3 regions of the Lysinimonas soli genome follow, and region 1 is predicted to be linked to each of the others. Evidence: predicted binding sites of a transcription regulator. Region 1 holds the regulator's gene; each other region holds the start of a gene.
What was found. The regulator LexA, encoded in region 1, represses DNA repair genes until DNA is damaged. The targets are predictions, from matches to a motif close to TCGAACANNTGTTCGA.
Positions count from the first base shown of each region.

Region 2: ACFPJ4_RS00220 (HNH endonuclease signature motif containing protein) is a predicted target of LexA. The motif match lies at 6,256-6,271, and genes of this name have one in related genera.
Region 3: ACFPJ4_RS02520 (HNH endonuclease signature motif containing protein) is a predicted target of LexA. The motif match lies at 3,349-3,364, and genes of this name have one in related genera.

Region 1 covers NZ_JBHSMG010000001.1:808,867-819,154, forward strand. Annotated here, with positions in the region: gene ACFPJ4_RS03890 (methylenetetrahydrofolate reductase) at 1-606, shown strand, start outside; gene metE (5-methyltetrahydropteroyltriglutamate--homocysteine S-methyltransferase) at 603-2,918, shown strand; gene ACFPJ4_RS03900 (DUF4184 family protein) at 3,029-3,856, shown strand; gene ACFPJ4_RS03905 (alpha/beta fold hydrolase) at 3,853-4,605, shown strand; gene lexA (transcriptional repressor LexA) at 4,607-5,293, opposite strand; gene ACFPJ4_RS03915 (LysM peptidoglycan-binding domain-containing protein) at 5,587-5,931, shown strand; gene ACFPJ4_RS03920 (histidinol-phosphate transaminase) at 6,042-7,130, shown strand; gene hisB (imidazoleglycerol-phosphate dehydratase HisB) at 7,152-7,754, shown strand; gene hisH (imidazole glycerol phosphate synthase subunit HisH) at 7,756-8,394, shown strand; gene priA (bifunctional 1-(5-phosphoribosyl)-5-((5-phosphoribosylamino)methylideneamino)imidazole-4-carboxamide isomerase/phosphoribosylanthranilate isomerase PriA) at 8,461-9,207, shown strand; gene ACFPJ4_RS03940 (SseB family protein) at 9,191-9,958, shown strand; gene ACFPJ4_RS03945 (DUF1844 domain-containing protein) at 10,004-10,288, opposite strand, start outside.
Region 2 covers NZ_JBHSMG010000001.1:33,537-43,824, reverse strand. Annotated here, with positions in the region: gene ACFPJ4_RS00270 (sensor histidine kinase) at 1-58, opposite strand, end outside; gene ACFPJ4_RS00265 (response regulator transcription factor) at 52-750, opposite strand; gene ACFPJ4_RS00260 (DM13 domain-containing protein) at 924-1,364, shown strand; gene ACFPJ4_RS00255 (DoxX family membrane protein) at 1,391-1,903, shown strand; gene ACFPJ4_RS00250 (hypothetical protein) at 2,026-2,457, shown strand; gene ACFPJ4_RS00245 (hypothetical protein) at 2,441-3,049, shown strand; gene ACFPJ4_RS00240 (DUF3761 domain-containing protein) at 3,052-4,023, shown strand; gene ACFPJ4_RS00235 (TetR/AcrR family transcriptional regulator) at 4,136-4,705, opposite strand; gene ACFPJ4_RS00230 (aldo/keto reductase) at 4,787-5,710, shown strand; gene ACFPJ4_RS00225 ((deoxy)nucleoside triphosphate pyrophosphohydrolase) at 5,795-6,214, opposite strand; gene ACFPJ4_RS00220 (HNH endonuclease signature motif containing protein) at 6,335-7,666, shown strand; gene ACFPJ4_RS00215 (spermidine synthase) at 7,820-8,524, shown strand; gene ACFPJ4_RS00210 (hypothetical protein) at 8,521-8,871, opposite strand; gene ACFPJ4_RS00205 (SDR family NAD(P)-dependent oxidoreductase) at 9,154-9,933, shown strand; gene ACFPJ4_RS00200 (TetR/AcrR family transcriptional regulator) at 10,086-10,288, opposite strand, start outside.
Region 3 covers NZ_JBHSMG010000001.1:518,598-528,885, reverse strand. Annotated here, with positions in the region: gene ftsX (permease-like cell division protein FtsX) at 1-367, opposite strand, end outside; gene ftsE (cell division ATP-binding protein FtsE) at 364-1,461, opposite strand; gene ACFPJ4_RS02525 (DUF2255 family protein) at 1,580-1,945, shown strand; gene ACFPJ4_RS02520 (HNH endonuclease signature motif containing protein) at 2,019-3,329, opposite strand; gene prfB (peptide chain release factor 2) at 3,586-4,695, opposite strand; gene ACFPJ4_RS02510 (MFS transporter) at 4,813-6,099, shown strand; gene ACFPJ4_RS02505 (DUF4166 domain-containing protein) at 6,068-6,745, opposite strand; gene ACFPJ4_RS02500 (SRPBCC family protein) at 6,742-7,347, opposite strand; gene ACFPJ4_RS02495 (pilus assembly protein TadG-related protein) at 7,383-7,838, opposite strand; gene ACFPJ4_RS02490 (hypothetical protein) at 7,841-8,356, opposite strand; gene ACFPJ4_RS02485 (TadE/TadG family type IV pilus assembly protein) at 8,331-8,783, opposite strand; gene ACFPJ4_RS02480 (hypothetical protein) at 8,787-8,951, opposite strand; gene trxA (thioredoxin) at 9,008-9,442, opposite strand; gene ACFPJ4_RS02470 (CE1 family esterase) at 9,526-10,288, opposite strand, start outside.

The DNA.
Region 1 (10,288 bases):
GAGGAGGGCGACGTCTTCCTCGGCGACCTGCGCAGCGCGGGAGAGCTGGTTCAGCTCATCCACCGGGTCCAGGCCGAGCGCGTGCCGTTCGTCCAGGTGCCCATACCGGGGTTCCCCGGCGCGCGGCGGCTGGCCAGCGGCGAGAAGGTGACGATCGCGGTCGCGGCGTTCCCGAACGGGCATCCGCGATCACGCTCGATCGAGCAGGATCTCGACACTCTGCTCGCCAAGGAGGCCGCCGGGGCCAACCTGGCGATCTCGCAGTTGTTCTTCGAGGCGGACGAGTTCCTCGGCTTCGTCGATCGCGCGCGCGCCGCCGGCGTGACCATGCGCATCCTGCCGGGGATCATGCCCGTGCTGAGCGCAGCGCGCCTGCACCGTATCGTTGAACTCAGCGGGGAGACCCTCCCCGCCATGCTTCTGCGCGATCTGGAGGCGGCCGACGATCCGGCCACCGTCGGGATCGAGCACGCCAGCCGCCTTGCCGCCCGTCTGCTCGACGGGGGCGCTTCCGGACTCCACCTGTACACCTTCAACCGCCACGAGGCCCCGCTCGCCGTTCTCGGCGCCGTGGGCCTGCTCGATCCAGCAAGGACCCCCGCATGACGATCTCCCCCTTCCCGACCGGCACGATCCTGGGCTACCCGCGCATCGGTCCCCGTCGCGAGCTCAAGCGCGCCGTCGAGGCCTTCTGGGCGGGCAAGACCACCGCCGAGCAGCTGGAGGCGACCGCCGCGGGTCTGCGCGCCGCCACGCGCGACCGCCTGGCCGCTCTCGGGCTCGGCAAGACCGACTCGTCGATCCCCGAGTCGTTCTCGTACTACGACCAGATGCTCGACGCGGCCGTGACCGTGGGCGCCGTGCCGAGCCGCTTCGCCGACCTCGTCGACGGCGACGGTGCGCTCGACCTGGCCGACGTCTTCACGCTGGCGCGGGGGGAGGGCGACCGCGCCCCGCTCGAGATGACCAAGTGGTTCGACTCCAACTACCACTACCTGGTGCCCGAGATCGGGCCCGACACCGCGTTCCACCTCGCGAGCGAGCGCCTCGTGCGCGAGGTCGAGGAGGCCAGGGCCGACGGCTTCACGACCCGTCCGGTCATCGTCGGCCCCGTCACGTTCCTGCTGCTGAGCAAGGCCGCCGAGTCGGCGCCGGAGGGCTTCCGCCCGCTGTCGAAGCTCGAGGAGCTGCTTCCCGTCTACGCCGAGCTGCTGCAGAAGCTCGCCGCGGCCGGAGCGGAATGGGTTCAGCTCGACGAGCCCGCGCTCGTCAGCGAGTCGGTTCCTGCTGCACGCGGCGAGGTGCTCGCAGCGGCGCAGACGGCGTACGAGGCCCTCGGCGGGGAACGCCCGCTCGGCATCCTGGTCGCGGCGCCCTACGGCTCGCTCGACGACGCCCTGCCCGTGCTGGAGGCCGCGCCGATCGACGCGATCGCCCTCGACCTGGTGAAGGGCGCGGTCCCGACCGCTCCCGCCACCGACAAGGTGCTCGTGGGCGGTGTGATCGACGGTCACAACATCTGGCGCGGCGACCTCGCCGCAGCCTTCGACAAGCTCGAGGCCCTGCGTCTGGTGAGCCCCAACGTCGCGGTCGGCACCTCGACGAGCCTGTTCCACACGCCGCACACGGTCGCCGACGAGCCCGGGCTCCCGGCGCAGCTGAAGAGCTGGCTCGCCTTCGCCGACGAGAAGGTGGCCCAGGTCGCGGTGCTCGCGCGCGGTCTGCGCGACGGCCGCGCCGCGATCCAGAGCGAGTTGGATGCCGCATCCGCCGCTCTCGAAGACCGTCGCCACGCTCCCGGCGTGCGCGACGGAGCCGTGCGGGAGCGCGCGGCGAAGCTCGACGAGAGCGCCTTCCACCGGAGCCCGTATCCCGTCCGCGAGGCCGCTCAGGAGGCGGCGCTCCACCTGCCCGCGCTCACGACGACGACGATCGGCTCCTTCCCGCAGACCGGCGAGATCCGCGCCGCTCGTGCACGTTTCGCGAAGGGCGAGATCGATCAGGCCGCCTACGAGGGCTTCCTCGAGCAGGAGATCCGTGACGTGGTCGAGCTGCAGGAGCGCATCGGACTCGACGTGCTCGTGCACGGCGAACCCGAGCGCAACGACATGGTGCAGTACTTCGCCGAGAACCTCGACGGGTTCGCCGTCACCCAGAACGGCTGGGTGCAGTCGTACGGTTCGCGCGCGACCCGCCCGTCGATCCTCTGGGGTGACGTCTCACGGCCCGCCCCGATCACGGTGCGCTGGTCGACCTTCACCCAGAGCCTGACCGACAAGCCCGTCAAGGGCATGCTGACCGGGCCCGTCACGATCCTGGCCTGGTCGTTCGTGCGCGACGACCAGCCGCTCGGCGAGACCGCGAACCAGGTGGCACTGGCCCTGCGCGACGAGATCTCCGACCTGCAGGCCGCGGGCATCGGCATCATCCAGGTCGACGAGCCGGCGCTGCGCGAGCTCCTGCCGCTCAAGACCCGCGATCAGGCCGCCTACCTGGACTGGTCGGTGAAGTCGTTCCGGCTCGCGACCTCGGGGGTGAAGGACGCGACGCAGATCCACACCCACCTCTGCTACTCGGAGTTCGGCGTGGTGCTCGACGCGATCGACGGTCTGGATGCCGACGTCACCTCGATCGAGTCCGCCCGCTCGAAGATGGAGGTCGTTCCCGAGCTCGAGCGCAGCCACTTCGGCCGCGGCATCGGACCGGGCGTCTACGACATCCACTCGCCGCGCGTTCCGAGCGTCGACGAGGTCACCGAACTGCTCGACATCGCCCTCGCGTCGATCCCGGAACGGCAGGTCTGGGTCAACCCGGACTGCGGGCTGAAGACCCGCGGCTACGCCGAGACCGTCGCCTCGCTCGAGAACATGCTCGCGGCCACCCGCGCCGAGCGCGCCAAGCTCTCGGTGAGCCAGTAGCCCTCATCCCGTGACCCGAGGCGGTCGCACCCCGTTGCCCGGCGACGTGCCGTGACGACGGGGTGCGACCTCTCGGCGCGGGGCCGCCGTGCGGTCGGTAACGTCGAGGAATGCCGTTCACCCCGAGCCATGTGGCAGCCGCCATACCGCTGCTGCGGACTCCGTTGCTGCCCGCCGCGCTTGTCGTTGGCACGACGGCGCCCGACATCCCCTACTACGTTCCGTTGTTCGTGCCACGGGCGTTGTCACACAGCCTGCTTGGTCTGGTGTCGGTCGACCTGGTTCTCGGGGTCATCGGTGCGCTGCTGTGGTGGTTCCTGCTGCGGGAGCCGATCATCGACCTCCTGCCACGAAGCATCGGCCGTCGAATCCCGTTCCAGCAGCGAACGGCATGGCGTCCACCGGGATGGGGCTGGCCTCTGACCGTCGCGGTTCTCCTGCTCTCGGTGCTGGTCGGCGCTGCCACCCATCTGATCTGGGATTCGTTCACGCACCCGGGCTGGCTCGTCGACCACGTGAACGTTTTGCGCGTTCGCGTCGGCCCGCTGCCCGTGGCGAAATGGTTGCAGCACGTCAGCTCGGTCGGCGGACTTGGTGTGGTCGGCGTGTGGGCGATCGTCATGCTGCGTCGCGCCTCACCGGATCCCGCTCGCCCGACCCGCCTGCGCTCCGCCGTTCGCGTCCTGGCCCAGTCAGCGGTCGTCGTGGCTGGACTCGCCGCCGGACTTGTCACCTGGGTCCACGGGATCATGGGCGGAGACGCCCCGTTCGACCCGAACCTGGTCTTTCTCGTTGCGCGCCTGACCATCGGGGTGGCGGGGGCCGCGGTGGGCGTGCTCGTTCTCTTCTGGTTCTCGGCGCGGGCCCGCGGCCTCACGGCGGGCACCGGGCTGGGACAGGGCAAGCGCACAGCGGAGCGACCTACCCTGGGGGCATGAAGCTTGCGGTGCACGAGACGGGAACCGGTCCGCGAACCGCGCTGCTCATCCACGGGATCATGTCCGACCACCGCGCGTGGCACCGGGTGACCGACGAGCTGGTCGCCAAGGGATTCCGGGTGATCGCCGTCGACCTCGCCGGCCACGGCGGCAGTCCGCGCGCCCCGCGGTATTCGCCGTCGAAATGGGCGGACGATGTCGTCGAGACGGTGTCGCCGCTGCTGACCACGCGCCCGGACGTCGTGATGGGGCACTCGCTCGGCGGCCTCGTGGCCAGTCTCGTGGCCGACCGTCTCGCGCCCCGGGCGGCGATCTACGTCGACCCGGCCTTCGCGTTCCCGCGCGGCATCCGGGGCCTCGCGATGAAGCTCGTGTTCGCCCTCGCCCCGCGCCCGCGCCGGTCCGCTCTGGTGCGATGGAATCCCAAGTGGGAGGCCGCCGACGTCGACATCGAGCTGGCGACCCTCGCCGACTGGGACAAGCGCACCGTCCTCGGCATGGCCGACACCCGTCTACTCGTACCGCCGGTGCGCGTGGTGATGCCGAGCCTCGTCGTGCTCGCCGAGAAGAGCCTGCTGGTGTCGGATGCCGTGGCGACCCGGCTGCGTCACCTCGGCATGACGGTCGAGACGGTGTCCGGCGCCGGCCACACCGTGTTCCGCGACGAGCACGTGCGGTTCATGGCGGTCGTGGAGCGCTGGCTCGACGAGCAGTCGTCGCGTCGGCTCGAGGCGCTCTCGGCCGTCTAGCTCAGACCGAGCGCAGCACCGCGACGACTCTTCCGAGCACCTCGGCGTCGTCGCCCATGATCGGTTCGAAGGCCGAGTTGCGGGGCAGCAGCCAGGTGTGGCCGTCGCGCTGACGCAGCACCTTGACGGTCGCCTCGCCGTCGAGCATGGCGGCGACGATCTCGCCGTTCTCGGCCGTCTTCTGCTGGCGCACGACCACCCAGTCGCCATCGCAGATCGCCGCGTCGATCATCGACTCGCCGATCACCTTGAGCATGAAGAGGTCGCCCTTGCCGACGAGCTGGCGGGGGAGCGGGAACACCTCGTCGATCTGCTGCTCGGCCGTGATCGGGATGCCCGCGGCGATGCGGCCCACCAGAGGCACCATCGCGGCATCCGCCACCGAGGGACCGGCGTTGTCGGCGTCCGGCGTCTCGAGTTCGATCAGCACTTCGAGCGCCCGGGGGCGGTTGGGGTCACGGCGCAGGTAGCCGCTGAGCTCGAGCTGGTTGAGTTGATGGGTCACGCTCGAGAGCGACGCGAGACCGACGGCGTCGCCGATCTCGCGCATGCTCGGCGGGTAGCCCCGCGACGAGACCGAGCGCTGGATGACCTCGAGGATCGCCAACTGCTTGTCGCTCAGGCTGGTGCGCCTGCGGGTGGTCGCGCGCTCCGGTGAAGCCGGTCGCCCGGCGGTCTCGTCGCTCATCGTCTGCTCCCTCGGTTCGCGCCCGTCGAGTCGGCGTGCGGCGGATGTCGGTGGTCGGTGGTCGAATCGTCCCCGACGATCGAAACTGTATCCGCTTCGGCTGGATGCGGCAAACATCTGTTCGAGTGTGTCGTGACATTGTCGGCGAATGACCGACGACGGGCTTGAACATATGTTCGATCGAAGGTATGTTCGGAACACAGGTTCGCATCTGAGCCTCCGGCCGAGGCCCGGATGCGCAACCTGTCCAAGTTTCGCCCGCACGGCACCGTGCACCACGTGGAGGAGTCGACATGAGCGCCATGAGTTACCACAGCGGCTACACCGTCCCGCGTCTGCGCATCACCCGGCGCGGGCGCGTCGTAGTGGCGATCATGATCGCTCTCCTTCTCGCGGTGACAGCGGCGGCATTCGGGGTGGGCGCGTTCGGCGCGGCCGCGGGCACGCAGAGCGGCTCGGCGACCTTCCAGTACGTGAGCGTCGAGCCCGGCGAGTCGCTGTGGCAGCTCGCCGTGTCGATCGCGCCGCACGCCGATCCGCGCGATGTGGTCGCCGAGATCGTCGATCTCAACAACCTGTCGACCGCCGAGGTGCAGCCGGGGCAACGCCTCGCCATCCCCTCGAAGTACAACAGCTAACGACTACCGGCCAAGGCGCAGTCTTGGCTCGAATGCCCGTCGCTCCAGGTGGCCGCCGACCCCCCTCGGCGTCCACCTGGAGCAGTGCGGATGCTCGGTAGGATCGGGCGGTGGCCTCGCTCTCCGACCTTCCGATCCGCGACGACCTGCGAGGGCAGCACCCGTACGGCGCGCCGCAGCAACCGGTGCGCTACGCCCTGAACGTGAACGAGAACACGCACCCGATCCCCGAGGGGGTCGCGCGGCACATCGTGGAGTCGCTCGCCCGCGCGGTGCTGACCGTGAACCGCTATCCGGATCGCGAGTTCACCGAGCTCCGCGAGGAGCTCGCCCGCTACCTGGGACACGAGATGACGCCCGAGCAGATCTGGGCGGCGAACGGGTCGAACGAGATCATCCAGCAGACGCTGCAGGCCTTCGGAGGGCCGGGGCGCAGCGTGCTGGGGTTCCCGCCCAGCTACTCGATGCATCCGATCATCGCCGCAGGCACGGGCACCCGATGGCTGATGGCCGAGCGCGATGCCGACTACGCGATCTCGCCCGAGACCGCCGTCGCCGCGATCGAGGCGCAGCGCCCCGACCTCGTCTTCTTCTGCGCACCCAACAACCCGACCGGTACGCCGGTGGCGCTCGAGACGATCGAGGCCGCGTACGAGGCGAGCGACGGCATCGTCTTCGTCGATGAGGCCTACGCCGAGTTCATGCCGGCGGGTGCACCCAGCGCGCTGACCCTGCTGCCCGGTCGCGAACGCCTGCTCGTCTCCCGCACCATGAGCAAGGCGTTCGCGTTCGCGGGGGCCCGGCTCGGGTATCTGGCAGCGGATCCCGCCGTCACCGATGCCCTGCGCCTGGTGCGGCTGCCGTATCACCTGTCCGCATTCACCCAGGCGGCATCGGTCGCGGCGCTGCAGCACGCGCCCGAGATGCTGGCCATGGTCGACGACATCGCCGGCCAGCGCGACCGTTTGCTGGCCGAGCTGCCGAAGCTCGGCTTCCGCGCCTTCGACAGCTGGGCGAACTTCGTGCTGTTCGACGGGGTCGACGACCCGCACGCGACCTTCCTCGCCCTGCTGGAGCGCGACATCCTGATCCGCGATGTCGGCCTGCCCGGGGCGCTGCGCGTGACCGCGGGAACCGCGGCCGAGACGAGCTACTTCCTCGAGGCGCTGGCCGAGTTGGGACCCGGCGGCGCGCACTGAAGCTGCCGGTAGTCTTGGCACATGGCACCTAGGACTGCGGCGCTGACGCGCGAGACGAGCGAGTCGAGCATCGACCTCGCGATCGACCTCGACGGCGTGGGCAGGTCCGAGATCCACACGACCGTCCCGTTCTTCGACCACCTCCTCACCGCCTTCGCCAAGCACTCGCTGGTCGACCTGACCGTCCGGGCCCAGGGTGATACCGAGATCGACGTGCACCACACCGTCGAAGACACCGGCATCGTGCTGGGCACGGCCATCAAGCAGGCGCTGGGCGACAAGGCGGGCATCGCGCGATTCGGCGACGCGCTCGTCCCGCTCGACGAGGCCCTCGCGCAGGCGGTCGTCGACATCTCGGGACGGCCGTACCTGGTGCACTCCGGCGAGCCCGCGGGCTTCGAATACCACCTCATCGGCGGCCACTTCACGGGATCGATGGTGCGCCACGTGCTCGAGGCGATCACATTCCACTCCGGCCTGACCGTGCACCTGACCTTGCTCGCCGGTCGCGATCCGCATCACATCGCCGAGGCGCAGTTCAAGGCGCTCGCCCGCGCGTTCCGTCAGGCCGTGGCGCTCGACTCGCGGGTCGACGGCGTTCCGTCGACGAAGGGCGCGCTCTGAGATGAGTGCGGTCGATCCCACCGTGGTCGTGCTCGACTACGGCTCGGGCAACGTGCACTCGGCAGCCAAGGCGCTCGAGGCGGCGGGAGCCCGGGTCGAGGTCACGGCGGATCGTGCCAAGGTCGGCGCGGCTGACGGTCTCGTCGTGCCCGGAGTCGGCGCCTTCGCGGCGGTGATGGCCGGGCTCGCGGCGGTTCGCGGCGGTGAGCTGATCGAGCGGCGGTTGGCGGGCGGCCGCCCCGTGCTGGGAATCTGCGTCGGTATGCAGGTGCTGTTCGAGCGCGGAATCGAACGTGGCACCGACACCGAGGGCCTCGGCGAGTGGCCGGGGCTTGTGGACGAACTCGACGCTCCGGTGCTTCCGCACATGGGCTGGAACACGGTGGAGGCTCCCGACGACTCGGTGCTGTTCGAGGGGATCGCCGACGAGCGCTTCTACTTCGTGCACTCCTACGCGGCGCGCAGCTGGACGCTGGATCCGATCGGGGCCTTCGCCCACCCGAAGGTCACCTGGGCCCGCCACGGCGACCGCTTCGTGGCGGCGGCCGAGAACGGGCCCCTGTCGGCCACCCAGTTCCACCCCGAGAAGTCGGGCGAGCCGGGCATCCGCCTGCTCGGCAACTGGCTCACGACCCTGTGACCCCGACCCGCTGACCCCTGGCCCGTTGCGCGCCGCGCGTTCGCATCCATCGACCTGCGAGAGACCATGACCGACACCCGCACCACCGCCCTGACCCTCCTTCCCGCCGTGGATGTCGCCGACGGCCAGGCCGTGCGCCTCACCCAAGGCGAGGCGGGCAGCGAGACGAGCTACGGCGAGCCGATCGACGCGGCCGCCGCCTGGATCGAGCAGGGCGCCGAGTGGATCCACCTCGTCGACCTCGACGCCGCCTTCGGTCGCGGCGACAACCGTGCCGTGATCAAGGGCGTCATCGACGCGACTCCGGCGACCGTCCGGATCGAGCTGTCGGGCGGCATCCGCGACGACGCGAGCCTCGAGGCGGCCCTCGCCACCGGCGCGGCGCGCATCAACCTGGGCACGGCAGCCCTCGAGAATCCGGAGTGGGCGGCCAAGGTGATCGCCTCGCATGGCGACGCGATCGCGGTCGGACTCGACGTGCGCGGCACGACGCTCGCCGCACGCGGCTGGACCAAGGAGGGCGGCGACCTCTGGGAGGTGCTCGCGCGCCTCGAGGACGCGGGCTGCGCGCGCTACGTCGTGACCGACGTCACCAAGGACGGCACTCTCAAGGGCCCGAACCTGGAGCTGCTGCGCGAGGTGATGAGCCGTACGGCGCGCCCGGTGGTCGCCTCGGGAGGCATCTCGAGCCTCGACGACATCGCGGCCCTGCGTGCGCTCGTGCCGCTCGGACTCGAGGGTGCCATCGTCGGCAAGGCGCTCTACGCGGGCGCCTTCACGCTCATCGAAGCTCTGGATGTCGCCGGCCGCTGATTCGGCGGGCGTCCCCTTCGAGGGGCGGTCGTTCCACGAGAATCCGGGCGCGGACGACGACGGGTCCGCGCCGCCGCGACTGCTCGAGGCGCTCAGGCGATTCCGCGCTCACGAGGTGAGCGTGGCCGAGGTGGTGGCGGCGCTGCACGGGGAGCGGCTGCTGATCCCGCTCGTCGCGGTGCGCGGCGACGAGGGCATCGGCGCGCACGGTCAGCTCGTCGACAAGACGCAGGAGCTGTCGATCGTGACGGTCGCCGGCCCCGATGGGCGGCCGGTGCTGCCCGCCTTCACCTCGGTCGCGGCGCTCTCGGTGTGGGATGCGATGGCCCGACCGATCCCGATCGAGGCGGCGCGCGTGGCCCTGGCCGCGGCATCCGAGGGGACGCCGCTCATCGTGCTCGACCCCGCATCGTCGACCGAGTTCGTGGTCCGCGAGCCCGCGTTCGAGGCGATCGCGACCGGCGCGAGCTGGACTCCGTGCTTCGCCGACGAGAGTGTGCTCGACGCCTTCCTCGCCGCGGGGGTGGGGGAGGAGCCGCTGCGGGCGATCCAGCTGGCACCGGGAGATCCGGATGCACGCCTGGCCGGCCCCGAGCTGATCGTCCAGCTGTCCGTGCGCTCGGGTCTCGAACGGGACGAGCTGGATGCCATGCTCGCCCGGCTGCAGGCCGCGTGGGCGGTGGATCCGGTGATCACGACCCGGGTCGACTCGATCGCGGTGCGGCTCGATCGGGTGCCGGACGACGCCTGACCGGGGGCCGGCCGGCTCAGTTCGGCTCGATGACGAGCGCCGAACTCAGTTGACGGCGCCCGTCCACTTCTCGCCGGGACCCTTGCCGATCGGGTCGGGGATCGGCGAGGCCTCGCGGAAGGCGAGCTGTACCGTACGCAATCCGTCGCGCAGGGCGCGGGCGTGGTGGTCGCCGACGTTCGGCGCGGCCGCCGTGACGAGACCGGCCAGGGCATCGATGAGCTTGCGGGCCTCGTCGAGATCGAGCTGAGTGGCGGGATCGTCGGCGAGGCCGACCTTGACGGCCGCCGCGCTCAGCAGGTGCACCGCGACCGTGTTGATGATCTCGAC
Region 2 (10,288 bases), 780 kb from region 1:
CGGCGGTCGTTGTCAGGGTGGTCACCGCGACGAGGACCAGTTCGGATGCGTTCAGCATCGGACACCTTCCGCGACGGTCAGCCGGTACCCGGCACCCCACTCGGTGGTGAGGAAGCACGGGAAACGGGGGTCGGTCTCGATCTTCTCGCGGAGCCTTCGCACGTGGACCGTGACGGTGGATTCGTCACCGAACGCCCACTGCCACACCTCGCGAAGGATCTCCTCGCGGCTGACGACGCGCTCGGCGTTGCGGACCAGGTAGAGGAACAGCTCGTACTCGCGGGCCGTGAGTGCCACTTCCCGCCCTCCCACCCAGACGCGGCGATGGGCGGGGTCGACGCGAAAGCGGCCGGCCGTGAACTCCAGGGGGGCTGTTGCCGCCGTTGCGCGACGCAGCTGGGCGTTGACCCGCAGTTGCAGCTCGCGCAGGGAGAACGGTTTGGAGAGATAGTCGTCCGCGCCGTCCTCGAGGCCGGCGATTCGGTCGTCGACACTGTCGAGCGCGGTCAACATGATGATCGGCACGTCGGAGAACGCCCGCACCTGGCGGCACACCTCGTCCCCGTCCAGCACGGGCAGCATGCGATCGAGGATCATCAGGTCCGGGATCCGTGCCCGAACAGCGGCGAGGGCGCTCGCGCCATCCGCATACTGCGCGATTTCGCATCCCGCGGCACGAAGATGATCGGCAACGACCGTGCGCACGGTGGCGTCATCCTCGATGACCATGATCCGGGCTCCGGCGCGCATGACTTCGAGCGTAGACGCGAACCCCGATCGATTCCGCGGATGGATATTACGGCTCTGAAATGTGCGATTACGTCGTTGAAAGTTTCGGCCGGCGGCCCCGCTCCGGTTGATTGTCTTGCGGTTGTCGCCGCAGCCGCGGCAGCCAGACGACACCAGAACAGGACATCTTCCTCATGCGTACCAAGACCCTTCTCGCCACCGGCGCCATCGCAATCGCCCTGGTCTCGGCCCTTGCGGGCTGCAGCAGCCCGTCCAGCGCTCCGGCGGCCGGCTCGGCCGACTCCTCGACCGCCGCGGCGAACTCCACGGTGAACCTCACCGGAACCTTCGCCGGGCTCAACGGCAAGAAGGCCTCGGGAACCGTGACCATCACCGGCGACACGATCACGCTGACCGGCTTCTCCTCCGATCAGGGACCCGACCTTCACCTCTACCTCGCCAACGGGACCAGCGAATCCGACACCACAGCCGGGATCGAGATCGCGACCGTGGCGTGGGACAAGCCCACACAGACCTTCACCCTTCCCTCCGGTGTGGACGCCTCGAAGTACACGGACCTCGTCGAGCACTGCGACAAGGCCCTCGCCGTCTTCGGTGCCGCGCCGCTGTCGTGATGGCGGCCTCGATGAGAGGGGCGAGGGTGGCGGCGATCGTCGCCACCCTCGCCCGGGTCGCGCTCGGTGCATTGTGGATCAACGAGGGCGTCCTGAAATATCACGCCGGATTCGGCAGGGCCGACATCCTTCTCGTCGTGCAGTCGACGGCCCAGAACCCGCGGGTTCCGGACTTCTACAGGTTCTTCACCGCAAACGCCCTCGGCCGGGTCCCCGACCTGTTCGGGTTCGCGGTGCCGCTCGTGGAGACCGCCCTCGGGGTGGCGCTCGTGCTCGGCATCCTGACCCTCCCGGTCGCGCTCGTCTCGGTGGCCGAACTCTGCAACTACTGGTTCGCCGACCAGCTGATCACCCAGTACCCGATCATGATGGCTCTCTCGGTGGCCGTCGCCGCGTTCGCACCCGCGGCATCCCGCTACTCGGTGACGTCGCTCATCCTGCGCCCGCTCTTCGGCCGTAGGACCTCGACGTCGTCGATCAGGTCGATCAGAACGTCGCGGGGTACACCGGGGGACGCGGCCAACGACCGTTCTCGTTAGCCTCGGTGCTGCACCGAGGTGCACACCGCCCCTTCCGAGAGGACGTCGTCGTCATGGGGTTCTCAATTCGTGTTGCGCCCGGGATCAGGGTCCGCGCGTCGAGCCGCGGCATACGAACCAGCGTGGGGCCGCGAATCGCCAGAGTCCATGTGGGTGGCGGCCGGGCCGGCTTCTCGACGGGACTCGGGCCGGTCAGCTACTACTCCAGCCTGAGCGGGGGGCGAGGCTCGGCCTCGTCCCGCGGCGTCAGATCGGTCACCGGAATGACACCGTTGCAGGCGAGCAAACTGCAGACGGCCCAGGAGCTGCGGGCGACGCTGAACGGCATCCTCTCCCTGCATCGTCACTCGTTCGCCGAGATGACCGAACCCACCGAGCCGGACCCTCAACCGATCGACGTGGCGCCGCTTCGTGTGCAGTTGCGCAAGCAGAACCTCGTCGGCATCCGCGTCTTCGCGCGAACGGAGCGCAAAGCCGCCAAGGCGGAAGCCGATCGGGCCGCCGAGGCGCTCGCCGCTCTGCAGTTCGCGGGAGAGGGTGCGGCAGCGGGATGAGCGTGCCGCGTTTCTCAGCGACTGGTGGGCCAAGCTGCTGCGCAACGACCCCGATGTCACCGAGGAGCTGCTCACTCGGGCATTCGAAGACAACGACGCCGCCGCCGCGGTGCTCTCGATCGACGGGCCCGAGGCCTCCCTCGTGGTCATGGTGCCCGACGACACCGTCGTACCCGACCGCTTTCCGACCACGACGGATGCCGGCAACCTCAGCATCCGCAAGATGACCAAGAAGGATCGCGACGCCTACTACCGCGAGCTCGTCGCGGGGGATCTGCTGGTGACGGTTCGCGAAGCCTTGGCGGTGGCGCCCGGCCTGACCTCCGCGCGGATCGTGGCGGTTCGCACCGCTGCCCCGAACGGGTTCGGTGCCGTCGCCGCGGAGGCACTGGCCGCAGCCGCGTTCGACCGGACGACCTTGAACGGGGTCGCGTGGGATCAGGCGTCGGCGACGTCGATCCTGCACGACGCCTCGACCGATCTCGTCGTCAACTACCGAGGCGCCGCTCTCACGGTCGCGCCGATCGACCTCAGCAAAGAGCCGGACGTGGCCGATCTGGTCGCAGCCATCGACCTCGACGAATCGAGCTGACCATGTCCCTTCCCTCTGCAGGCTGGCTCGCAGACCCGAACGACCCGACCCGACTTCGTTGGTGGGACGGAGCCCGGTGGAGCCAGATGAGCGTGCCGCTCAGCGAAGCCGGGGTGGGTGCCGCGGCGGCTGCGGGTGCGACTCCGGCCGCGGGCGCGGCGGCGGTCGCGGATGCGGCGCCGGCTGTGGTTGTCGCGGTGGACCCAGCCCCCGCCCCTTCTGGCAACGCCTGGCGTCCGACCACCCTCTTCTGGATCGTCGGCAGCCTCGTTCTGCTGGCTGCACTCATCGGACTGAGCGCCGGTTTCGGAGGCTTCCTGCTCGTCGTCAGCCTGGCCGGGCTCATCACCGGGATCATCGCCGTCGCAACCAAGCGTCGAACCTGGCTGAACATCCCGGCGTCGTCGGGCATCCGCGCTCTCGTCATCGCCGCGTCGGTGGTGCTTCTGATCGTCGGAGGTGCGATCGTCCCGCACAGCCCGAGCACAGAGTCGGCGAGCGACACCCGCAGTTCAGCGCCGGCCAGCAGCGAGACGAGCGAGCCTGAGACGGCCAGTCCCACGCCGACTCCCACACCCACCCCCACACCCACACCGGTCATCGCGCAGCTGACCGACTTTTCGACCTCCGCCGCCGCGACCGCTCAAGCCGCGCTTCAAGCGGCGGGATTCGCCGTCACCCTGCAGACCGCCGATGGCCAGCCGGCTCCGGCCGACTGGACGGGATGGACGGTGAGCCGAGAGAGCCCGGCGGCGGGGACGCCCCTCTACGCGGGTTCGACCGTGGTGCTCTACCTCTCGCCGCCACCGGTCGCGCCGCCGGCTGCGCCTGCGGCACCCGCCGCACCCGCGGCACCCGCGGCACCCGCCGACCATGGCGGGGCGACCGCTCAGTGCAAGGATGGCTCCCTCTCTTACTCGGCGCATCGGCAGGGCACCTGCTCCCATCACGGCGGTGTGGCGGTGTGGTTCTAGCGAAGCGGCGTCCATGTGCGTGGACTGGGGCTGACCGGAGTGAAGAGCGCGACGTCGATCTGCGCTTAGCGCCGCAGTACCGCGAGGAGGTCGGGTCTGCGCTGGCGCCCGGCTAGCCGCGCACGCGGATGCCGTCGAACAGCAGGTCGAGCATCCGCGTCGCCTGGGCATCGCGTTCGGCGGTCGGCGCCGAGCGGTCGAGCGAGAGGAAGGTGCCGACCAGGCTCGCCGCGACATCCTCGGCCCGCACGTCGTCGCGCAGCGTGCCCGCCCGGATGCCCGCATCCAGCAGCTGCCCGATCGTGCTCGTCACCCGGGCTCGCGTGTCCATCGGTGACACCGCGCCGGATTGCGTCAGGGCGCGCAGGCTCTCGGCCATGCCGCGTTTGCCGGCGACGAACGCGGCGTAGTCGTCCATCCAGAGTCGCAGGGCGCGGTCGGGTTCGTGCCGCGCCAGCAGCTCGTCGGCCTTCGCCAGCAGGGCGGCGAGCTCGGTCGCATGCACCGCCTGCACGAGGGCGTCGCGGGTCGGAAAGTGCCGGTACAGGGTGCCGATGCCGACCCCGGCGTCGCGGGCGATCGCCTCGAGCGGGACCGGTGCCGAACCGTCGCCGGTCGTGAAGGCGCGCGTCGCGATCTCGAGGATGCGCTCGCGGTTGCGCTCGGCATCCACTCGGGCCATGCGGAGGCACCTCCGTTTCTGCTATCGTCGAGATGCGGAGGAACCTCCGCTTTTGAAGAGTATGGCAGAGAGAAGACGCGCATGACCGACACCACGATCCCCCGGCCCGGCGGCACCTGGACGCTCGCGGGCACCCCCGTGGCGCGCATCGGCTTCGGCGTCATGCAGCTGGCCGAGCGGGGCGGGCGGCCCGCCATCCCCGCCGACGACGCGATCGCGATCGTGCGCCACGCGGTGGACCTGGGGATCACCCACTTCGACACCGCTAGCTTCTACGGCGACGGCGAGGCGAACCGGCGGCTGCGGGAGGCGCTCGTTCCCTACGCCGACCGCGATGACATCGTGCTCGCCACCAAGATCGGCGCGGTCGACGACGAGGCGAGCGCGCGACTCGTGCCCGCCCAGAAGCCCGCGGAACTGCGCGCGCAGGTCGAGAGCAACCTCGCGCAACTGGGGGTCGACCGCCTCGGTGTCGTCAACCTGCGCCGAACCGACAACGCGCCGGGCATCATCGCCACAGGCGACCAGATCGTCGACCTCGACGACCAGCTCGCCGAGCTCATCACCCTGCGCGACGAGGGCAAGCTCGACGGGATCGGGCTCAGCAACGTCCGGCTCGACCAGCTGCAGCAGGCGCTGCCGGCGGCGATCGTCTGCGTGCAGAACTACTACAACCTGCTCAACCGCGAGCACGAGGATCTGCTCGGGCTCTGCGCGCGCGAGGGCATCGCGTGGGTGCCGTACTTCCCTCTCGGCTCGGCGTTCGACGGATTCGCGAAGGTGGCGGATCAGCGGGTGGTGCAGGATGCCGCGGCCGCCCTCGGCTCGACGCCCGCCCAGATCGGGCTCGCCTGGCTGTTGCAGCACGCGCCCGGCATCCTGCTGATCACCGGGACCAGCAACCTCGATCACCTGGTCGAGAACGTGGCCGCGGGCGACATCCGCCTGGATGACGAGATCGTCGCCCGTCTCGACGAGCTGGGGCGGGTGGGCGCCCGCGCTTGAGCGCTTGAGCGCTTGAGCGTTCGAGTGTTCGAGTGTTCGAGTGTTCGAGTGTTCAAGCGTTCGAGGCGCGCTGCCCGCCGACCATCACATCAGCCGGCTCAGCAGGGTGACCGTGGGGAGGTCCGGCAGGGCCCAGTTCAGCTCGTCGAGTCGGTCCAGCGGATGCCACACGACTCGGTCGTGGTCGGTGCTCGCGATCGGACCCAGCGCAACGGTGCTGCACGCGTAGCAGGCGAGATCGACATCCAGCTCGCCCACGCGAGTGGTTTCGCGATGCATCAGCTCGAGCACGTCGACGTCGATGCCGAGCTCCTCGCGAAGCTCGCGGCGCAGCGCCTGCTCGGGCGACTCGGCGGCTTCGACCTTGCCGCCGGGGAACTCCCAGAGGCCTGCCGCCGACGTGCCGGGGCGACGGCGGCAGGCCAGGACCGCGGCATCGCGGATGAGGACCGCGGCCACGACCTGCAGCGGTTCGGCGCTCGGGGCTGCGGGCAGGGCATTCATGTGGATGACGCTACCGATGGTGGCTCGTCTCGATTCCTTCATAGAATATTTCTTCTATACTTATCCACTACTATGGCGTAACCTCTAGAATCTTTGTTCTCTCTCTGGGAGAATGATCTCGTGACCATCACCGCGACCGTCTCCCTCGAGGTTCCCGCCCTCGAGGGCATCGCGCGCGCCGACGATCTCGAACTCATCGAGGTGATGCGGGCGTGGGCGCAGGCGCGCCGCGAGGTGGATGCCGGGCTGGCAATGTTGGCAGGTGTGGTGGCCGCGCGGTCCACCCTCGAGCTCGGCTACGACGGACTCGCGCAGCGGGCGGGAGCGCGCACGGCCGACGCGCTGGTGTCGCAGCTCACCGGCACCTCGGGCACCGAGGCCCGCGCGATCACCGCCGTTGGCACCATGATGAGCGACCCGGCGCCCTGGCTCGGCGAGGTCGCCACCCACGTCACCACCGGCTCCCTCTCGATCGGAGCGGCCGCCGCCATTCAGACCGGGCTCGGCGCGCCCTCCCCCACCGTCGCGGCCGACGACCTCGCGGATGCCGCCCACTCGCTGCTGGAATCCGCGGCCTCCCTGCCGCCCGAGAAGGTCGCCCGACAGGCTCGCGAGCTGCGCGACGAACTCGATGAGGCGGGCATCATCGATCGCGAGGCGGCGCTGCGCGACAAGCGCTTCCTGCGATTGACTCGCCAGCCCGACGGCATGACGCGGCTGGTCGGCCTCCTCGACCCGGAATCGGCGGCTCTCGTCACCGACGCCGTCGATGCCGTGACCTCGCCGCGCCGCGGCGGGCCGCGCTTCGTCGACCCGGAGGTTGCAGCACGTGCCGACGCCGTGATCCGCGACGAGCGCACCACCGAACAGCTGGCAGTGGATGCCCTGGTCGAGATGGTCCGGATCGCCGCGTGCGCAGACTCCGGCCGTGTCTTCGGCACCCGCAAGCCCGCGGTGCGCGTGCACGTCACCGCCTCCGACCTGGCCCGGGGTGCCGGCGCGGGGCGGATCGAGGGTCAGACCGAGGCCGTCTCCATCGCCACGGTCGAGCGCCTCGCGTGCGCCGACGGTTTTCTCGCGATCGAGTTCGACGTCGCAGGGTCGGCGCTCCGGCTCGGACGAAGCCGCCGCACCTTCTCCGACGCTCAGCGCACCGCTCTCGCGGCGATCTGGGGCGGATGCGCGGTCGGCGGCTGCGACCGGCCACCGTCGTGGACCGAAGCCCACCACATCGAAGAGTGGCAGCGAAATCACGGAGCCACCGACGTGAGCAACGGGATCCTCTTGTGCCGCCATCATCATCTCCTCGTGCACAACAATGGCTGGCGCATCCGACGGCTCGGCGGCGACTATCGCTTCGAGCCGCCGCCCGGCGACGGGCTGCATCGCGAGGCGCACCCGTTGATCCCGAAGAACGCCGTCTACCGTCGCGGGCGCGCCGGCACGAACTGAGCACCTGTGCGGTCACCGCTCAACGTCGGCTCGCCACGTCACGCTGGCTCGCCGCAGCACGCCTGACCAGGGCCGCCACGCACCACCGCGCCAGAAACTGGTCGTCGGCGGCAGGCATCCGGCCTACCGTGGGGGCATGACAAGTTGCAGCCGGTGAGCGCGCGATTCGAAGAGCTGGACTGGCAGCCCACCCCCATGGGCGACCTCACACTGCGGCGGCGCACCGACGCGTCGCTCGGCGTCGAGATCTTCGAAGTGAAGCTGGGCGACGAGTTCCTGATGTCGAGCCTGTTCACCGTGGCGGAGGAGGAGCTGGCCCGCCTCGGCCTCGCGGCAGTCCGGGGCGACCATCTGCAGGTCCTGGTCGGGGGCCTCGGACTCGGCTACACGGCGATCGCCGCCCTGCGCGACCCGCGAGTGAGCGTGATGACGGTGATCGACACGATGCCGGCCGTCATCGACTGGCACGAGCGTGGCCTGCTGCCCGTCTCCGAGTCGCTCACCGGCGACCCGCGAACGCGCCTCGTGCTGGACGACTTCTTCGCCGTCATGCGACGCGCACCCGAACCGTCCGACATCCGCTACGACGCGATCCTGCTCGACGTGGATCACTCCCCACGCCACCAGCTCGACCCCAGTCACGCAGACCTGTACACCCCATCCGGGCTGCGAGCGCTGACCCGGCACCTCGCGGACGAGGGCGTGTTCGCCCTCTGGTCGGACGATCCCCCCGACGACGAGTTCGTCGCGATCGCGGGCTCCGCGTTCGCTCGGGTTGAGGCGCACGTCGTCGATTTCGACAACCCGCTCACCGGCGGCACGTCATCCAACACGGTCTACGTCGCGACGCGCCTCTAACAACCGCGCGACCACGCGATCACACGCACTGATCGCGCCGACCACGCCGATCGCGCCGATCGCGCCGTCGTGGTGCGCGACACGACGTTCTTCGTGACCTCGTTGATGCCGGGCCAGTTGTCGGCGTGCTGGGGCCAGTAGCCGGCGAAGATGTCGAAGGTCTTGCGGCCGAGCAGCAGGTCGCTCGGCTCCATCAGCGGCGCGAACAGCTCGTTGAACGCGTCGTCGCCGTAGGGGGCGCTCCACCCGCCGTACTCGAAACCGCCCGAGGGGTCCTCGTCCGGGGCGCCGGGCGCCTGCAGCACGCCGTCCAGACTGATCATGGAGATGACGACGATCTTTCGCATGCACCCAGTATCCGGACGACGGGGCTCAGCTCAAGGCTCACGAGGGTGCGCGTGACCTCAGGCGCCTGACCGGGCTCGCCCCATGATCGCGCTCATCCGAGCGCCGCGACCAGCGCCGCGACCATCGATGCGACCATCGACGCGACCAGACGCGACCAAAGACCCTCTCGCCCGCCACCCACCGCGACCTAGCATCGACCTCGAGTTCGGCATCCTCGATATGAGCGGGAGTCTCCAGATGAGTTGCGTCGTGGGCATCTGATGGTTCGCAGACAGACACCCTTGATCGATCAACTCCTGTTCACGGGCAAGAAGGTCATGGTCACCGGCGCCGGCTCGGGAATCGGACGGGCGATCTGCGCCCGGTTCGACGAGGCGGGCGCCAGGCTGGTGATGGTCGACTCCGACAGCCGGGGCCTCGACGCGACCCTCGCCACCCTGACCGGCACCGAACACGAGCTGCAGGTGGTCGACCTGGAGCACAAGCTCAACATCGACACCCTCTGGCGGCACTTCGAACGGGACGAACTGCCCGACGTGCTCGTCAACAACGCGGGGATCTACCCGATGAGGGACTTTCTCGAAGTCGACGAGGCCTACCTGCGCCGCACGCTCGACATCAACCTCAACGCGACGTTCTGGATGTGCCAGCGATTCATCGAACGGCGTGGCTCACGCGGCGGCGTCATCGTCAACACCTCCTCGGTCGAGGCGATCCTCCCGTTCAAAGAGGACATGGTGCACTACTCGATCAGCAAAGCCGGAGTGCTCGCGCTGACCCGCTCGCTCGCGCGCGACTACGGCAGCAAGGGGTTCCGTACCAACGTGGTCATCCCCGGCGCGATCACGACCCCCGGCACCCAGGCCCTCGTGCGCAACGCCGTGCTGCGGCTGAGCTTCAAGCTCGCCCAGACCGGGTACGCCTTTCAGCAGCGCCTCGCCAACCGCCGTTGGGGGTACCCGGATGACGTGGCCAAGGTCGTGCTCTTCCTCTCGAGCGACCTGGCCAGCTACGTCCAGGGCGCCGCGATCCCGGTCGACGGCGGGTTCCTGTCGTCGTAGCGGCGCGCGACAAGAACAGCCCGACCCCATGGAACCCTCGGGCGACACCCTCGCAGCCCAGCAGGTCCTCGCCGTGCCTCACCCCAAGGCCGAGCCTCGGTGTCCGAACGTCAGTGTCCGAAGGTCAGTGTCCGTACGTCAGCGTCCCAACGTCACGGTCGGCCCTCCACCAGAGTCGTGGCGCGCGCCTCGGGGACCCCCAGCATGAGCAGACTCGTCATGGCAGCTGCCCGAGCGCCGAGACTCCCGCTCGAGAGGTCGTTGTCGGCGATGGAGAAGACCGCGGCAAAAGCGACTTGGCTGAGGACCTCCGCGGGCAGGTGCCGCCCGAACACGCCGCTGTCCTGACCCCGTC
Region 3 (10,288 bases), 290 kb from region 1:
CGAAGGAGGTTCCCGCGAACTGCTTCTTGAAGTTCTCGTACGCCTGCTGGTGGTTCTCGAAGTCGACGTGCTTGATGTACGGCTTGAGCGTGGTGCCGTCGAGCTGCGCCTTGACCGCCGCGATCTGGTCGGCGCTCGCCTCGGTCGCGTTGCAGGAGGGCTCGACCGACACATCCGTGCAGAAGTACACGGCCACCTGGGCCCGGTCGTACCAGTAGCCCTTCATCTGGTTGATCTGGAACTGCAGCAGGATCGCGGCGCCGAAGAAGGTCAGGGAGATGAAGGTGACGAGGATCACCGAGATGACCATCGAGAGGTTGCGGCGGAATCCCTGCCCCACCTCGCCGAGGATGAGCCCGAGTCTCATGCGCGGCGTCCCGGTTCGTTGAGGGCGGGCGGTGGGGCGTTGAGAGCCGGCGGGGTCTCGGGCTGCTCGTCGCGGGCCTCGACGGGGGTGACGGATGCCGGCGCGGCGGCGGGGGCGGCAGGTGTCGGCGCGACTGCGGGAGCCGCCGCGGCGGCAGGCGGCGTGTCGCGCTTGGGCACGGGAACCCACGAGGGGGTGGAGGTCGGATGGCCGGATTCCGGCGCGAGGCGCGGGGCGGGTGCGACGGTCCGCGGAGCCACCGGAATCTCGATCGAGTCGGTGCCGGCCGCGGGCTCGAACGGGCTGGCGGCGGGCTCGACCTTGGTCTCGGGGGCCGGCGGCCGGGCGGTCGCCAGAGACGTCCGGCTGCCGAGGCCGCCGGTCATGTCGAACTTCTGCACCGGGATCGCCTGGGTCTGGTATCCGCCCGCCCGCTCGTCGCGGACGACCTGGCCGCTGATCAGTTCGATCACGCGACGCTTCATCTGATCGACGATGCCGGAGTCGTGGGTCGCCATGATCACGGTGGTCCCGTTCGCGTTGATCGTCGACAACAGGCTCATGATGCCGGCACTCGTCGCCGGGTCGAGGTTCCCGGTCGGCTCGTCGGCCAGCAGGATGGCGGGCTTGTTGACGATGGCCCGGGCGATCGCGACGCGCTGCTGCTCACCGCCGGACAGCTCGTGCGGATACCGACCCTGTTTTCCGCCGAGTCCGACCATCTTGAGCACGTCGGGCACGGCCTCTTGAATGAAGCCCTTGCTCTTGCCGATCACCTGGAGCGTGAACGCGACGTTGTCGAACACGGTCTTCTGCGGCAGCAGCCGGAAGTCCTGGAAGACCACCCCGAGGCTGCGCCGGAAGTACGGGACCTTGCGGCTCGGGAGCGTGTTGAGCTCCTGACCGAGCACGTGGATCTTGCCCTTGGAGGGTCGCTCCTCTTTGAGCACCAACCGCAGGAAGCTCGACTTGCCCGAGCCCGAGGCTCCGACGAGGAAGACGAACTCCCCTTTGAGGATTTCGAGGTCGACGCTGTTGAGGGCGGGACGGCTGGTCCCGGAGTACATCTTGCTGACCTGGTCGAAGCGAATCATCGTGTTACAGGCTAGGCACCGTGCGATGAGAGGCCGGTTGCGACACTCTCCGCCCCGAGACTCCCAGAAACGTCAACCCGCACGGGGGACGGCCGGACCTCCCGTCTACGCTGATCGCATGACCGAGTGGAACACCGCCGAGTTGACCCGCCTGCACGATGTCGTGGAGATCCTGATCACACCGGCTCCCTCCGGCGGCGCGGAACACCCCGGCAGGTTGGTCTGGGTGCTCGAGATCGACGGCCGCGTGTTCGTCCGCTCGTGGAAGGGCCCGAATGCCGTCTGGTATCGAGACGCGCTGCGGACGCATCGCGCTCACATCGCGGGGGGCGAGATCGACGTGGCGGTGGCGCTGCAGGATTCGCACGACGTCGATGAGCTGGTCGATGCGGCATTCTTGGCGAAGTACCCGCCGGAGTACGCCGTTCAGATGAACCTGCCGTTGGCGCGAGGCACGACTCTCGAGCTCTTTCCCATCCGCTGAGACGCGATGCACTCGTGCCCCCTTTCGCCCTTTGGCGGATGGGCAGCAGCTGGGCCTGAGCAGATGAGCAGCGTCAGCCGGTGAGCAGTCGCCGGGCGACGACACTGTTCGGCGGCGCCGGAATCGGTCTCTGACTCGGATCCGCCGACCGCGGCGGCACGATCGAGTAGTCCCCACGGCTGCGGTTGACCTTCCACCCGTTGTTGTGCACGAGGAGATGGTGAAAGCGACACAGGAGCACGCCGTCGGCGATGTCGGTGCGGCCGTGATCTCGGTGCCATTCCTCGATGTGATGAGCCTCGCACCAGGCCGGTGGTCGATCGCACTCGGGAAACCGGCATCCCCCGTCGCGGGCAGCCAGCCCGATGCGCTGGCGCCGTGTGAAGCGTCGCTGCTCCCGCCCGACATTCACGACCTGGCCGTCACTGTCGAAGAGCACCGGCACGACACCGCCTTCGCAGACGTGCCGCTCGACCGTGTCGATGCCGATCAGGGCTGCCTGGCCCTCGATCGCCCCGACACCGGAGCGACGACGAAGGTCACGTTCTGCGATGAGCACCTGCACCGCGGGCTGTCGAGCGCCGACCACGGTTGCCGGATCAGCCGCCACGCCGATCCGGAGCAGTTCCACGATCGCATCGAGACCGATCTGCTCGGTGGTTCGGGGATCGCGAAGCAGCTCCTCGGCGTGCGCCGCCGCGGTCGGGTCGACGAAGCGCGGCCCACCGCGGCGAGGTGACGTTGCGGCGTCGAACGCGGCCGCCACCGTCGCGGCTGACTCCGGATCGAGAAGGCCGGTGAGCCGGGTCATGCCATCCGACTGCCGGGACAGCCGAAGGTAGCGCTGCTCGCGCAGACGCTCTTCGCGATCGGCGACACGGTGCTCATCGAGTTCTGCGGCGAGCTCGCGCGCTCGCGCCGCCAGCTGCTCGACAGTGAGCACCTCGGTCTGAACGAGCAGCTCACGCGCCGCATCGGCGACCTTCTCGACCGGAACCCCGTCCAACGCCCCCAACCCCGCCTGGATCGCGCCGGCCGCGTCAACCGAGAGGGCGCCCTCGGTCACGGCCACCCCCACCGCTCCGAGCGGCGACTCCTCGGACATCAGAGCCCCGACCCGCACCATGACGTGCGCTTCTCTCGCGGTCGATCCGGTGAGTCGCTGCACGAGCTTCTCGGGCGTGCGCGCTCCGAGCTTCTGGGCGAGGCCCTCATAGCCGAGGTCTCGGCGCGATCGGTAGGCGAGCTCTGCGGCGAGAACGGCGGCAGAGGCATCCACTCGCCGGCGCACCTCGGCAACCGCACGCTGGGCTTGCATCAGATCGCTATCGGAGAGCGCCCGCGCCGTACTCACCGAGAACTCATGAAATGCGGGAGCGGACATGCGTCCATTCTCCCAAGTTTCGAAGATATGTACTAGTACAAGATCTTCGCGGAAGTCGCCTTGTGGAGGAGAGGACGACGGGAGGACGGGAGAGGAGGAAGAAGGACGGGAGGGAGAGGAAGAGAGAAAGAGAGCAGAGGAGGAGGAGCGGCCTGTGGGCGAGAGGCACGCGGACGATGAGGAGGCAATGCGGACAGGAGCAAGCACGGCCGACCGGGCGCGTCCGCCGCATGAGGGGGCACGACGCCCCACCCGCCTACTCCTCGATGTCGCGCTTGCGCCAGCGGATGCCCGCGTTGATGAAGCCGTCCAGATCGCCGTCGAACACGGCCGTCGGGTTGTTGACCTCGTAGTCGGTGCGCAGGTCCTTGACCATCTGGTAGGGCGCGAGCACGTAGCTTCGCATCTGGTCGCCCCAGCTCGCCGTGATGGTGCCGGCCAGTTCCTTCTTGGTGGCGGCCTCCGCCTCCTTCTGCAGGATCAGGAGGCGGGACTGCAGAACGCGAAGGGCCGCGGCGCGGTTCTGGATCTGCGACTTCTCGTTCTGCATCGAGACGACGGTTCCGGTCGGGAGGTGGGTGATGCGCACCGCGGAGTCGGTCGTGTTGACGGATTGCCCGCCCGGTCCGCTCGAGCGGAAGACGTCGACGCGGATGTCGGATTCCGGGATCTCGATCGACTCGGTCTCCTCCATCAGCGGGATGACCTCGACGGCCGCGAAGCTCGTCTGGCGCTTGCCCGCCGCGCCGAACGGCGACATGCGCACCAGGCGGTGCGTTCCGGCCTCGACGCTCAGCGTGCCGAACGCGTGCGGGGCATCCACCTCGAAGGTCGCGCTCTTGATGCCGGCCTCTTCGGCGTAGCTGATGTCCATCACGGTGACGGGGTACTTGTGCTTCTCGGCCCAGCGCAGGTACATGCGCAGCAGCATCTCGGCGAAGTCGGCGGCATCCACTCCCCCGGCTCCCGCCCGGATCGTCACGACCGCCGGCCGGTTGTCGTACTCGCCGTTCAGCAGCGTGGTGACCTCGAGTTCGCCGAGGTTCTTCTGCAGTGAGACGAGCTCGGCCTTGGCCTCTTCGGCGCTCTCGGCGTCGTCGCCCTCGTTGGCCATCTGGATGAGCACCTCGAGGTCGTCGAGCCGGCGCTGCAGGCTCTCGATCCTCGCCAGCTCGGTCTGCCGGTGGCTGAGCGCGCTGGTCACCTTCTGCGCGGCCTCAGGGTCGTCCCAGAGGTCGGGGGCGCCGGCCTGCGCGCTGAGCTCGGCGATCTCGGCCTCGAGCTTGTCGACGCCCACGACGCTGCGGATGTCGGAGAAGGTCTGTCGCAGGGTCGCGATCTGGTCGCTGAGGTCGAGATCGATCATGGCGGGAGCGAGTCTACCGGCGCCCCGGAGATGTCACCGGCGGCCGGCACGACCGCCGACCGAGCGCGGCGGCGGAGCACGGCCCGGCGGAGCGGGCGGGGTAACGTTTCACGAGCCATGAGTACCGCCGCCGAGACACCCTTTCGCTGGCGGTCCGTCGCCCTCGCCGCCCTGCTGCCCACCGTGCTGTTCTCGATCGGCGAGGGAGCCGTCATCCCGGTGATCCCGGTCGTGGCCGGCAACGTCGGGGCGACGCTCGCGATCGCGGGGTTCGTCTCGGGCATGCTCGTGGTCGGCGAGCTGATCGGCGACATCCCGAGCGGTGCGGTCATCGCCCGGATCGGCGAACGCACGGCCATGATCGCGGCCTCGGGCCTCTCGGTGCTCGGGCTGTTCACCGCCCTGCTCGCGCCGAACCCGTGGGTGCTGGCCCTCGGCATCCTCGTCGTCGGAATCGCGACGGCGGTGTTCGCACTCGCGCGGCACGCGTTCATGACGAGCTTCGTTCCCCAGCGGTATCGGGCACGGGCGCTGTCGACGCTCGGCGGGACCTTCCGCTTCGGCTACCTGGTCGGCCCGTTCCTGGGCGCGGCCATCATCCAGCTCACGGGTTCGGCGGCGAGCGCGTTCTGGATCCACGTCGCCTGCTGCCTCGCCGCGGCGGTCGTGCTGATCGTGCTGGCCGACCCCGAGAAGACCTTCGGTGCCACCGCCGATCGCGCGTCGGCCGGGCGCCACGAGACGGCGGGCGAGCGCGAGGTCGGCGACGAGGCGCACGGGCTGTTTCGCACGATCCGCGCCTACCGGAAGGTGCTGCTCACCCTCGGCCTCGGCTCGACGATGGTCGCGGCGCTCCGCGCCTCGCGCCAGGTGCTGTTGCCGCTCTGGGCCGTCAGCATCGGCCTGCACGAGACGCAGACCTCGATCATCATCGGCATCGCGGGCGCCGTCGACTTCTCATTGTTCTTCGCCGGCGGGTGGATCATGGATCGCTTCGGCCGGCTGTGGACGGCCGTCCCGTCGATGATCGGGCTCGGCATCGGCCATCTCGCGCTCGCGTTCACGGCCTTCCTGCCGGGACCGGTGTGGTGGTTCATCGGGATCGCGATGTTCCTCTCGCTCGCCAACGGGATCGGGGCCGGGATTCTCATGACCTTGGGGGCCGACCTGGCCGATCCACGACATCCGGCCCCCTTCCTCGGCGCCTGGCGCTTCACCAACGACGCGGGTGGCGCGGCCGCGCCCCTCATCGTGTCGGGACTCACGGCGCTCGTCTCGCTGCCGTTCGCCGCCGGCGCTCTGGGCGTGCTCGGCCTCGCGGGCGCGATCGTGCTGCGCGTGTTCGTGCCGCGCTATTCGGGGCGGCGGGGCGCTACTCCCGAGCCTCGGTCCGCACCGGCTTGAGGCGGGCCGGTGCGTCGTGCGCCTCGGGGAACTCGCACCGGAACTCGCCTTCGTAGCCGAACAGGAATCCGAAGACCCGGTTGCGCACCTCGAGACGGATTCGGTACACGCCGACCGCGTCATCGAACCGCTCATGAAGCTCGGCCCGCCCGCTGAACAGCATCGGGAAGCGGAAGGCGACGAGGGGCCCTTCGTAGAAGCGCTGCGCATCCGATCTGAGGTGCAGCGATCCGTCGTCGTCCACCGCCAGCGCCAGGTCGACCGCGAGATGCTGGTGCGTGCCGAGATAGTCGACGATCCCGCCGCGTCGTTCGCTGAAGATCATGGTCGCGTCGAAACGACGTTCGCGGACGCCGATCCGGTATTCGCGCACGAAGGTGACCGTCTCGCGACCGAGCTCGTCCCGATACGGATAGTTCTCGATCCGGAACGGCACGTCGGTGCCCTGGTCCGGTACCAGGATGTTGCGCAGGCGGCCGATCTGGAGGAACGGCACGGTCCACCACGGCCCGCGCCGGATCCGCTTCATGGTTCCCGTGCCGACGCAGGCGTAGCCGGCCTCGAGCCCCACACCGAAGCGACGCTGCAGCATCGGGTGCAACCGGGCGAAATCGGCGCCCATCGCGCGTTCGAACACCGACGTCACGGGGCCTCGAGACCATCGAGAGTCGCCGGCGCGTCGGCCATCGCATCGCGTCCGGGCGCGCGGCGCTCGCACCGGGACGCGCGCGGCCGCCCCGCGCTCCAGAATCGCAACGCCGACCACACGGGCCAGCGCTCGGGTTCGACGCCGGTCTCGGCCCAGATGCGCAGCCGGTCGAAACTCCAAGCGGTCATCCAGCCGACGAGACGACGCACGCCGAGACGATCGAGCACTCCCCAGTTCGCCGCGTACTGATAGCCCGTGATGAAGACGGTGCCGTCGCCGTGCGGTTCGTAGCGCCAGTAGCCGCGACCGTTCCCCAATGGTGACAGTCGGTCGCCGGTGTCGAAGCGGAGCGCCGAGGTGCGAGTCCCGTCGGGCCTGCGTCGCTCGCCGATCGAGGTGCCGGTGCCGCGGATGGTGTGCAACGGCATGGTGCGCTCGTACCGGAAGCGGTAACCCCCGGACGGCAGTGTCTCGGTGGGGACGATCGAGTTGAACCGGAGGTCCCACCGGCTGTGCAGCTCAGGGGTCTGGGTGAGCTCCCAGACCCGCTCGAGAGGCGCCCGGATGGCGATCCGCACGTAGATCGCCTCGGCCCCCATGGCCCGAGGATAGCTCCGTTCGGGCGATCCCCCGCTCAGCCGAAGACCGAGCGCGCCACGGCCGTCGCCTCGATGCGCATCCCCTCGGGCACGAACACGGTGACCACCGGGGGATGCCAGACCGCCGAGATGGTCACGGTCGCGCTCTCGCCGTCGACGGTCGTCGCCCGCTCGACCACGAGGGCGTCGAACTCGTCCATCGGGTTGCCCGCCAGGTAGCTCGCGACCGCCGCGCGCACCTCCCCCGGCTGCAGCACCGGACGAGGCCCGTGCGAGCCGAACGACACGGCGTCGAGCTGGAACGACTCCGCCCCGACCAGCGCGGCGCCGTCGGCGAGGGTGAACAGGCGCTTGCGCTCCAGGTAGAGCGAGCTCGCCGCCGCGACGATCAGCACGAGGGCCAGGCCCAGGAAGCCGTAGAAGACGACGAGCGGCAGGGTCGATCCGGTGTCGTCGGCCAGGCGCCGCTCGATCCGCCCGCGAGCCGCCACCCTCACTTCGCGCCCCAGAACCGGGAGACCTGCTCGCTCGCGACCGCGTGCACGGGGATACCGGCGGGCAGATTCAGGGTGAGCACCGGAGGGACCAGCGGCAGCGGCACGGTCGCCGAGACGGCGATCGTCACGAAGCCCCGCCGGGTGAGGCAGTCGGCCGGATCGGGGCGGCAGCTCACCTCGACGGTCGCGTGATCGGCATCGAGTCCGTAGTCGGCCAGGGTCACGGCGATCGCCGCGCGGGCGGACGCCTCGGCATCGTCGCCGTCGGCCGATTGCACGTAGACCCGGGAGGCCTGACGGGCGGCTCCCTCGACCCCGAAGGCGGCGTTCTCGAGGGCCGACAGGGTCAGCACGAGATAGACGGTGGGCACGAGCAGCAGCACGCCCACGGTGATGAACTCGAGCGACGCCGATCCGCGCTCGGAGTGCGACGCAGCGAGGATCGGGTGGATGCGGCGACCGATACTGACCGCGACGCCCGGCCCGTCAGTCCAGCGTCTCGATCGCGGCATGGCCCGCCACCTCCAGTCCTCCGTCGACGCCGATGAGCCCCATCACCGGCAGCCGGGCGCGCACGGTGACCGTCACGGCCGGATGCCCCCGCCAGGCGCCCTGGCTCACGGTCACGTCCTGGGCGAAGTCGCCGCCGATCGCGAGGGCGATGAGCTCGGAGGTGCGGCGCACCCCGTCGGCGGGCGTGTTGTCGGCCAGGGCGGCGAACCGCGCTCCCTCGGCCGCGGCATCCTGCACGGTGTTGCGGATGTGCAGCGCGAGCCCGAGCTGCAGCACCGAGAGGGTCAGCACGGTGAGCAGGGCGCCGACCATCGTGAACTCCGCCACCGCGGAGCCGCGGTCATCGACGACCCGGTGCCGCCACCCGGCCGCCCGCCGACGAGCGCCCCTGGCCGACCGCCGGAGGGCCCCGTCGAACGCAGGCACGGCTCAGAGCCCGGTGACCTTCGCGATCGCGCTCTGGAAGATCTCGCTGAGGGCCGGACCGGCGAGCCCCCAGATGAGGATCACCAAGCCCGCGGTCATCAAGGTGATCAGCACCCAGCCGGGCACGTCGCCGCGCTCCTCGCGCAGTCGGTCGAGAATCCGCTTCATGCCGACAGTGTGAACCGGCCCGGGAAATTGCGGTCGGACTTCTCCACAGGCTCACGTCAGTGCGGGTGGGCGGCCAGCTCCGCATCCAGCCATTGGCGCAGTTGTGGAGCGGGCTTCGCCCCGATGCTGCGGGCCACCTCGCGCCCGCCGACGTAGAGCAGCAGCGTCGGGATGCTCTGGATCCGGTGCGCCGCCGAGACCTGCGGCGAGGTGTCGGAGTTGACCTTGGCGACCTTGAGGCTCCCGGCCCGCTCACGCGCGAAGCCCTCGACGACGGGGCTCACCATGCGGCACGGTCCGCACCACGGAGCCCAGACGTCCACGAGCACGGGGACGGTGCTGCGTTCGACGGCCGATCCGAACTCGTCGTCGCCGACCTCCACGAGCCACGGCAGATCGGCGCCGCACTTCGCGCACCGCGGTTTGCCGGCCGCCGAGAGCGGCACCCGATTCTTCACGCCACAGGACGGGCACGCGACCACCGAAGCCATGCCTCGACGCTAGCCCGCCGCAGGGCGGCTGCGGCAGGACCTTGGCCCCGCCGTTCCGGGTGAACCGCGCCGGTCCCAGGCACTCAGGTCGCGGGGTGCGCCGCGAAGAACGTCCAGATCGCCGAGGTGGCATCCAGTCCCGGATAGGGCGGATCGGCCCCCTGCCTGCCCTGCGTGGAGCCCGGCCACTGGTGACCGGCGCCGGCGATCGTGATGAGTTCGACCGCGCGCGAGCCCGGGCACGCCGCGATCGAGCTCGTCACGTCGCCCGACACGGTCGAGCTCGGCGGGTCGCAGGAGTCGGCGGTGCGCCAGAGCCGGTTCACCGACGGGATCGAGGGGCCGTCGATCCTGGCGACGCCCGACCCCTCTCCCCCGTCGTACGGGATGTTCCGGTCGGCCGTGCCGTGGATCGCGATCACCGAGACCGGATGCGGCGACGGGCAGTCCCCGAGGAGCGTCGCGGAGTCCGGTGCGATCGCGGCCACGGCATCCGTGTCGCAGGCGAGGCGGTAGGCCATCATGCCCCCGTTCGAGATCCCGGTCGCGAAGACGCGGCTCGCGTCGATCGACAGCGTCGCCTTCACCTGGGCGAGGACGGCCTGCAGGAACGCCACGTCGTCGACGCCGGCGCGGCCGGGAGTGCCGCAGCATCCGCCTCCGACGTTCCAGGCGCGGCCCTGCCCGTCGGGGTAGACCACCACGAAGTGCTGGGCGTCGGCCTCGGCATCCCAACCGTAACTCCGCTCGGCCTGGGTCGCAGAGCCGAAGCCGCCGTGCAGCATCATCACGAGCGGGGCGGGAGCGTCCAGTCGGGCGGGGCGGTAGACGAGGTAGCTGCGGGTG